DNA from 2 places in the Halomonas sp. AOP25-F1-15 genome. Region 2 is predicted to be linked to the other one. Evidence: predicted binding sites of a transcription regulator. Region 2 holds the regulator's gene; the other holds the start of a gene.

Region 1 (4,427 bases), on a different contig from region 2:
ACGTCTTCGATACTGCTCAACGCCCCCGGCGTGGCGGGCACGGTGGCGACCTCTTTTGATGGCTACCCGATGGCTAAAAAAGGGCAAGCGGGCAAAGCGCTGGCGATTGCCGCCTACGCTTCCTTTATCGGCGGCACTGTTTCCGTTATTTTCTTAATGCTGATCGCACCGCTGTTGTCGAAAGTGGCCGTCAGCTTTGGCCCTTCTGAGTACTTTGCACTGATGGTGCTGGGCTTAACCGCCGTGGTCTCGCTGTCGGATAAGTCTCTGGTCAAAGGGCTCATTGCCGCCGTGGTTGGGGTGATTATCTCGATTGTGGGTATCGATATGCAGACCGGCACCGAGCGCTATACGTTTGGCTCCATTCAGCTTCTCGATGGCATTGATTTCCTTGTCGTAGCGCTGGGTATTTTCGCGCTTGCCGAGGTGTTTTATATGCTGCTGCGCGGCGGCGGTGGCAAAGAAGTGCCGCGCAATGCGATTGGCTCGCTGAAGTTGACTCGCAGTGAAGTAAAAGAGATCGCTGGCCCCATTGGCCGTAGCTCGGTACTGGGTTTCTTTACCGGCGTACTGCCAGGTGCGGGCGCAACCATCGGCTCATTTTTGGGCTACAGTATGGAAAAGCGTATTGCTAAAGATGGCCACACCTTTGGACAGGGCAATATCAAGGGCGTTGCGGCACCAGAAGCCGCCAATAACGCTGCTTGTACCGGCTCCTTTGTACCGCTATTAACGCTAGGCGTGCCGGGCTCGGGTACTACCGCGGTGCTACTGGGTGCGCTGCTGGTAATGGGCGTGAACCCTGGCCCCATGATGCTTGAGCAGCGCCCGGACGTGTTCTGGAGCGTGGTTGCCAGTATGTATATTGGCAATATCTTCCTGCTGGCGCTTAACCTGCCGCTGATTCCCTATATCGCCAAAATTCTCGATATGCCCCGCCCATTGCTGTTATCGCTCATCCTAATCTTCTGCATGATCGGCGTTTACGGCATGAGCTTCAGCGTGTTTGATCTGCTGCTGCTGTTGGGCTTTGGCTTGGTTGGCCTGGGAATGCGTCTGTTTGGTTTCCCGGCGGCGCCGCTAATCCTGGCGCTGATTTTGGGTAATATCATGGAAGAGTCCATGCGTCGTGCGCTGCAAATCTCGGGTGGCGATTGGACAACGTTCGTCGATAAGCCGATTGCGCTGGGGCTGCTGCTGGTTGCCTTACTATCGCTTGGCTTACCGCTACTGAAAAAACGCCGCAAGAAACGTACCGCTATGTAACTCATTAGTGGGGTGTTTTGGATGATTAATAAGGAGTCTTGGGGATACCCAGGCTCCTTTTTTGTATCTCACGCTTTTGTCGGTTTTGTAATCAAATGGTGAGCTTAGCATTGCTGTTGTGTGTCGACGCCCGACAATTACCCGATTGGTGCACAGGGTTTTATTGGTGCATTGATAGCGTGCTTAAGCTCAGGCGTCGTGCTTAATGTTGGTGCATTCGGCTAGACTATGGTTTTTTATAATATCAATAAGTCATTGAATAAATGGCTGTAAATAAGTGTTGTGCCAATCTGGCGCACCCCTTGCAGGTGTTAATGGCTAGTGGACGTATTGGGGGAACTAACATCGCAGCCCTAAATGCGACGCCAATTAACAAGCCCCACACATAAGGGGTGCAAGGAGGTTCAAGTGATCACATTGCCATACAACACAAGCGCTCGCTCGACACACCTGAGCGCAACCCGCTCGCCGGGTCGCTTTGCGCTCGCCTTGCTAGCCGCTGTCGTGATGGGGGCCAGTGCTCAGGCCATCGCTCAAGATGCTGATCAGAGCGAAGATCCGATTAAGGTCGGCATTCTACATTCGCTCTCCGGCACTATGGCGATCAGTGAGACCGTTCTTAAAGACACCGTCGAAATGTTGATTGAACAGCAGAACGAAGCGGGTGGCCTGCTGGGTCGCCAGCTAGAGGCCGTTGTCGTCGACCCCGCTTCTAACTGGCCGCTGTTTGCTGAACGCGCCCGTGAGCTGCTGGCTCAGGAAGAAGTTGACGTTATTTTCGGTAACTGGACCTCGGTTTCCCGTAAAGCGGTGCTGCCCGTCGTGGAAGAACTCAACGGCCTGCTTTTCTACCCGGTGCAGTACGAAGGTGAGGAGTCCTCAGAAAATGTCTTCTACACCGGCGCGGCGCCTAACCAGCAGGCGATTCCTGCCGTTGAGTATCTGATCAACGAAGTGGGTATCGAACGCTTCGCGCTGATCGGCACCGACTACGTGTATCCGCGCACGACTAACCGGATTCTTGAGGCGTTTCTCAAAGATGAGTATGGCATCGCCGACGAAGACATCATGGTCAATTACACGCCATTCGGTCATTCCGATTGGCAGAATATCGTGTCTGAGCTGAGCCGTTTTGGCGAAGAGGGTAAGCGTACCGCCGTCATCTCAACGATTAATGGCGATGCCAACGTGCCGTTCTACACCGAGCTTGCTAACCAGGGCATCGATGCCGCCGATATTCCGGTCATCGCCTTCTCCGTGGGCGAACAGGAGCTTACCGGTATCGATACGGGCCCGCTAGTGGGTCATTTAGCCGCTTGGAACTACTTCATGAGCGTCGATAATGATGACAACTATGACTTTATCGATGCCTGGATCGACTACACCGGCGACGAAGAGGCAGTGACGAATGACCCGATGGAAGCACACTACATTGGGTTTAATATGTGGGCAGAAGCGGTTCGTAAAGCAGGCACCACCGATGTCGACAGCGTAAAAGATGCGATTATTGGCGTGACGGTGCCGAATCTATCCGGTGGCTACGCGGCGATGATGCCCAACCATCACATCACCAAGCCGGTGCTGATTGGTGAAATTCAAGACAACGGCCAGTTTGATATTGTCTGGCAGACGCCGTCTACCGTGGCAGGCGATGCTTGGTCGGATTACCTACCCGGTTCGCGTGATCTGATTGCCGATTGGCGCAAGCCGATGGAATGCGGCAACTTTAACGTCGTTAACGGCTCGTGCGGCGGCAGTACCGCCGTAGAAGAAGCCGAAGCGGCCCTCGCAGAATAACGATGATTTCCCTCTACGCCTGACTGAAAAGTGAGGCGTAGAGGAGCACGCTACCTTTCCCTCTCAGATAACCAAAGGAAGAACCCCATGAGGCGTTTCCTTTCCTTAGGGCTACTGTGCCTGCTGTTGTTGAGCATCACAGTCACCTCGCAAGCCCAAACGAGTTCTACAGCTAACGCTGACGCCGCCGCCCTTGAGCTGCTAGAAGCGCTGAACGTTAAATCATATAGCGCTAAAGGCGACGCCATCACCGCTATTTTGCAAAGCGATGATGAGCGCGCCCGCGATTGGCTGCAGGCGCTATTGGATGGCCGCTTACAGAGTACCGACGATGGCAGAATAGTGCTGGTGCTCGACAACAGCGGCCGCGAGTGGCCGGTTGCCGATGTACTAACGGGCGAAGCGCTGGGCCAGATGTCGCGCCGCGACTTAGATCGTATCGGCATAAATAACGCGCTGCGCAATCAGCTGCGTAGCGCCATCGCCGTGGTTGACCTTTACTCGCCTAACATTGAGCGTCGTCGCCACTCGGCAGAACGGCTATTGGGCGAAGTGGATGAAACGCTGGCCGAGCCGCTCAGTGAGCTGATTGCCGGCGAGCAGGATAGCCAGGTTGTCCGCAGGCTTTCCCAAGCGTTAGCGATCTACCAAGTGGAAAGCGGTGAGCTGGCGGGCGTTGAAGCGCTGCGTGGCAGTCTGCATCCTCGCGCCCGAGTCGCGCTAAGCCGCGCCGTGAACGGAGATGACCCCATTGTGGCAGACGCAGCGGCGAGCGCTTTGGGCAGCATTGAACAAAATCTCAAGATTAATCGTGGCTTGGAAACGCTCTACTTCGGTTTAAGTCTCGGCTCGGTACTAGTGCTGGCAGCGATAGGCCTGGCGATTACCTTTGGCGTCATGGGCGTGATCAATATGGCCCACGGTGAGCTGATGATGCTGGGCGCTTATACCACCTGGGGAATGCAGCAGCTGCTGCCCGGCCAGCCGGGGCTGGCGCTGATTCTTGCTATTCCTGCGGGCTTTATGGTCGCAGCGCTGGCGGGTATTGCCATCGAGCGCGGCGTTATTCAGTTTTTAAAAGGCCGCCCGCTGGAAACCTTGCTGGCGACCTTCGGTATCAGCTTGATTCTACAGCAACTGGTGCGCACCGTTATTTCACCGCTTAACCGTACGGTGATTACCCCTGAGTGGATGAGCGGCTCTTTAGTGATCAATGATGCGCTGTCTCTCACGCTTAACCGTATGGTGGTGCTCGGTTTTGCGCTGGTGGTGTTTGCGGCGCTGATGCTGATTATGCGCCGCACACGGCTAGGGCTTGATGTGCGCGCCGTGACGCAAAATAGGGCCATGGCCCGCTCGATGGG
Region 2 (4,427 bases):
CGAACGAGTGGAAATTCAACGCAATGAGGCGGGCGAGCTTTCACGGGCAACGTCGACCGGTGAGCGTGCTTATTTGCGCCATCAGGCCGAAGGGCAAGAAGGCCCGACGGAAGGCTGGGCTCGGCGGATTATTTATCACGTCGCCGAACGCCGAGTGGAGCTCGTTGATCAAGCTGAATTGACACAGCAGGACGACAAATTTACCGGAGGTCGGCTTGAATATTTCATCGACCGTGAAGTGATTCAAGCGCGCTCAGACGTTGAAGGTAGCGAGCCGCAGCGTATACGCATGACTATTCAGCCTGAACAATAGAGAGTCTATCGATGGCAACTGCTGACAATGCGCCGATAAAAACACTATATGCCCACCACTTGGCAAAAAGTTACAAACGCCGCCGAGTGGTTAAAGATATTAACTTGGAAATCTCCCAAGGCAGCGTCGTTGGCTTACTCGGCCCTAACGGCGCGGGCAAAACCACGTCGTTTTATATGATTGTCGGGCTGGTCAAATCTGACGCCGGCAAAGTGGGTATTGACGACTTAGATTTAACTCGTGCTCCGATGCATGAGCGCGCAGCGGCAGGCATTGGCTACCTGCCCCAAGAAGCGTCTATTTTTCGCAAATTATCGGTTGCCGATAACATTATGGCGATATTAGAAACGCGCAAAGAGCTCGACCGCCCAGGTCGCGAAGAGCGCCTGGAGGCTCTGCTTGAAGATTTCCATATCACCCATATTCGCGACAACCTAGGCATGAGCCTCTCAGGGGGAGAGCGTCGCCGTGTAGAAATTGCCCGCTCGCTAGCGACCGAACCCGCCTTCATCTTGCTAGATGAGCCCTTTGCCGGGGTTGACCCCATTTCAGTGGGCGAGATTAAAACCATCATTCGCGCGCTGAAACAGCGCCACATTGGCGTTCTGATTACCGACCATAACGTCCGTGAAACGCTGGACATTTGCGATATCGCTTATATTGTCGGCGATGGCCATATCATCGCCAGCGGCCCCCCGGCATCTATCCTCACTAACCAGCAAGTCAGGGATGTTTATCTGGGCGCAGATTTTCGTCTGTAGGCTTATTTTTGCCCATAAATCCCGCCTTATAACGCTTTAACTACCAATGGCATGCTTATTGCACTTGCACCCAGCTCCCACTCGCACTAGGGTAAAGCATTCCGATTAACGAGTGGTTCTCAAATGGTCATGAAAGCTTCTCTTCAACTGCGCATTGGGACACAGCTGACCATGACACCTCAGCTGCAGCAGGCTATCGCCCTGCTGCAGCTATCGACTCTGGATCTTCGTCAGGAAATTCAGCAGGCCTTAGATGCCAACCCCATGCTGGAACAGGAAGATGAGTTCGGTGAAGAGGCCGTAAGCGAGCCTAAAGAGGAGGAGTGGTCAGAGAGCATTCCCACCGAGCTTTCCGTTGATAGCGACTGGTCGGACACCTATCAAGACATTGGCGGCACTGGCAGCAGCAGCGAGGGCCCTGATTTTGAGCGCCAGGCTGCCGAACAGAGCCTTCATGGCCACCTATTGTGGCAACTCGCCATGACCGATTTTAGTGTGCGTGAACAGCTGGTTTCCGAGAGCCTCATTGATGCACTAGATGCCAACGGCTATTTGACCCAGCCGCTTAATGATATTCGTGAAGGGCTACGCGCCCAGGGCATTGATAGCCTTAGCCAGCGCGAAGTCGAAACGACATTATTAAAACTGCAGCAATTCGAGCCCACCGGTATTTTTGCCCGCGACCTGCGTGAATGCTTGATGCTGCAGCTCGCCGCCCTGCCAGATGATACGCCACTGCTAGTGCCTGCTCGTAGGCTAGTGCGTCAGTTTCTTGAAGCGCTCAGCAAAGATGACATGCGCTTACTCAAGCGACGCTTAGGACTCGATGACGAGCAGCTAGCCGATGTCATCCAGCTAATTCGCAGCCTAGATCCACGCCCAGGCAGCGCTTATGGCGTGACCAACGACAGCTACATCACGCCCGACCTGGTGGTGCGTCATGATAATGAAGGCTGGCATTTAGAGCTCAATCAGGACGCCCTGCCTCGGTTAAGAATCCAACCTGATTACGCCAGCCTGATAAAGCGTGCGGACAAAAGTCAGGATAATCAGTTTTTGAAAGAACACCTGCAGGAAGCGCGCTGGTTAATTAAAAGCCTTTCGAGTCGTAACGACACGCTGCTGCGAGTGGGCCGTGAAATCATTACCCGTCAAATCGGCTTTCTCGAACATGGCGAAGAATCCATGAAACCGCTGATTTTGGCCGATATAGCCGCAGCCGTTGAAATGCATGAATCAACGATTTCACGGGTGACAACGCAGAAATATATTCATACGCCGCGTGGCGTGTTCGAGCTGAAATACTTTTTCTCTAGCCAAGTGAGTGGCCAGGATGGCGACAGCCACTCCAGTACCGCGATCCGCGCCCGCCTGAAAAAGCTGGTTCACGAAGAAGCGCCCAGCAAACCGCTTTCTGATAGCCGCTTAGTGACATTATTAGAAGAAGGTGGCATTCAAGTTGCAAGGCGTACGGTAGCCAAATATCGTGAAGCCATGGGCATTCCCTCTTCCAGTGAGCGGCGCCGTTTGCGCTAGGATCTGCCAGGTTGCAGCGAAACTCTCGACAAGGGCTTTGCAACGGGGCAAAAAGGGTTACAATCAAAAGGGCTACATATCTAAGTACTAAGTACAGTCCCTAAGTACGGTTCCTAAGCACGGTTCCTAAGTACAGTCCGATAGATAAGGAGTACGTCAATGCAAGTAAATATCACTGGTCATCACGTAGAACTGACTGACGCCTTGCGTGACTATGTTAATGAAAAGCTTGAACGTGTTGAGCGTCATTACGACAATATAACCACTGTGCAGGTCACCCTATCGGTGGAGAAAGAACGCCAACAGGCAGCCTGCACACTGCATGCAGCAGGCGCTGACTTACATGCAGAAGCCCTAGACAGTGATATGTATGCCGCTATCGATGCGCTAGCGGACAAAATTGATCGTCAACTCGTTAAACATAAGGAAAAAGCACAAGCTCGCGCCCAAGGCGCAGGTGTGCGTTAATTCAATGACGTTGGAAACCATACTCCCCCCAGAGCGCGTTCTTTTCGACGTCCCTGGGGGCAGCAAAAAAAGGGTGCTGGAATTTTTCAGCACCTTTATCGCCCAAAATACGCCCAGTTTAGATAGCCAAGAAGTGTTCAGTCGCTTAATCGGCCGAGAACGCTTAGGTAGCACAGGGATTGGTAACGGCGTGGCTATTCCACATGCCCGCAGCCCTCACTGCTCTACGCCTATTGCTGGTTTTTTAAAACTCTCAGAAGCGATTGATTTTGATGCTATCGACGGCGACCCCGTTGATCTAGTGTTTGTGCTGCTCGTACCGGAACAAGCGGATGACACACACCTCTCTTTGCTAGGCCAAGTAGCCACCATCATGAATGATGCGGATACTCGCCAGCGGCTACGCAAAGCAGGCAGTCAGCGCGAACTACTCGACCTCATTACAGCTAAAATTCGTGAGCATTCAGCGGATTAAGCGACAATCAATGACCATCAAGTCCCTATTTAAGCCGTTGGATTAACGCGAAGAGAAACTCTATGCAACTGGTCATCATTAGCGGTCGTTCTGGGTCTGGCAAATCTATCGCCTTACAGGCGTTGGAAGACCTAGGCTACTACGCGATTGATAACCTTCCCGTCATGCTGCTGGGGTCACTGGTCGACGAATTACGCGACCAGAGTGATCGTACCCATCTGGCGGTCAGCATTGATGCACGCAACTTACCGGGGGCTCTTGAACGCCTGCCCTCGCTATTACAAGAGTTGCGCCAGCGCACCATTGATTTCCAAGTTATCTACCTAACCACTGATGCCCGAATTCTTCTAGAGCGTTACTCCGCCACACGCCGCCGACATCCGTTGACGCGCAATAGTGAAATGACCCTTGAAGAGGCTATCAATAAAGAAGAAGAGACCCTGCATGACATACGTGATCTAGCCGATCTATTGATCGACACATCGCGACTGTCAGTACACGACCTACGCCGCCGGATTACTGACCAGGTGGCTCACCAGCAGTGCGACCAGTTGACGTTGACGTTTGAATCGTTCGGTTATAAGCGTGGGGTACCCTTGGATGCTGACCTCGTCTTCGACGTGCGCTGCCTGCCCAATCCTTACTGGGACCCAACGCTGCGACAATCGACAGGCCGTGACGCCAACATCGTTGCCTTCTTAAAAGGCTATCCCGTTGTGGATGCCATGAGTAACGATATCCAGGCATGGCTTGAGCGCTGGTTACCGGCTTATCAGAATAGCCAACGTAGCTACATGACCGTTGCTATTGGCTGCACCGGTGGTCAACATCGCTCTGTCTATATGGTGGAGCAGCTAGCAAAAAGCTTAGCGGC

Evidence for each region. The regulator sigma-54, encoded in region 2, starts transcription at its own class of promoters, with help from an activator protein. The targets are predictions, from matches to a motif close to TGGCACNNNNNTTGCTNT.
Region 1: the regulator sigma-54 is predicted to act here: its motif matches at 1,558-1,575, upstream of urtA (urea ABC transporter substrate-binding protein).

The regions. Positions count from the first base shown of each region.
Region 1 is NZ_JBQSXV010000003.1:80,928-85,354, forward strand. Features, by position in the region: gene ACT3TF_RS06320 (tripartite tricarboxylate transporter permease) at 1-1,266, shown strand, start outside; gene urtA (urea ABC transporter substrate-binding protein) at 1,774-3,063, shown strand; gene urtB (urea ABC transporter permease subunit UrtB) at 3,151-4,427, shown strand, end outside.
Region 2 is NZ_JBQSXV010000002.1:485,735-490,161, reverse strand. Features, by position in the region: gene lptA (lipopolysaccharide transport periplasmic protein LptA) at 1-313, shown strand, start outside; gene lptB (LPS export ABC transporter ATP-binding protein) at 325-1,074, shown strand; gene ACT3TF_RS05545 (RNA polymerase factor sigma-54) at 1,198-2,610, shown strand; gene hpf (ribosome hibernation-promoting factor, HPF/YfiA family) at 2,770-3,078, shown strand; gene ACT3TF_RS05535 (PTS sugar transporter subunit IIA) at 3,083-3,553, shown strand; gene rapZ (RNase adapter RapZ) at 3,616-4,427, shown strand, end outside.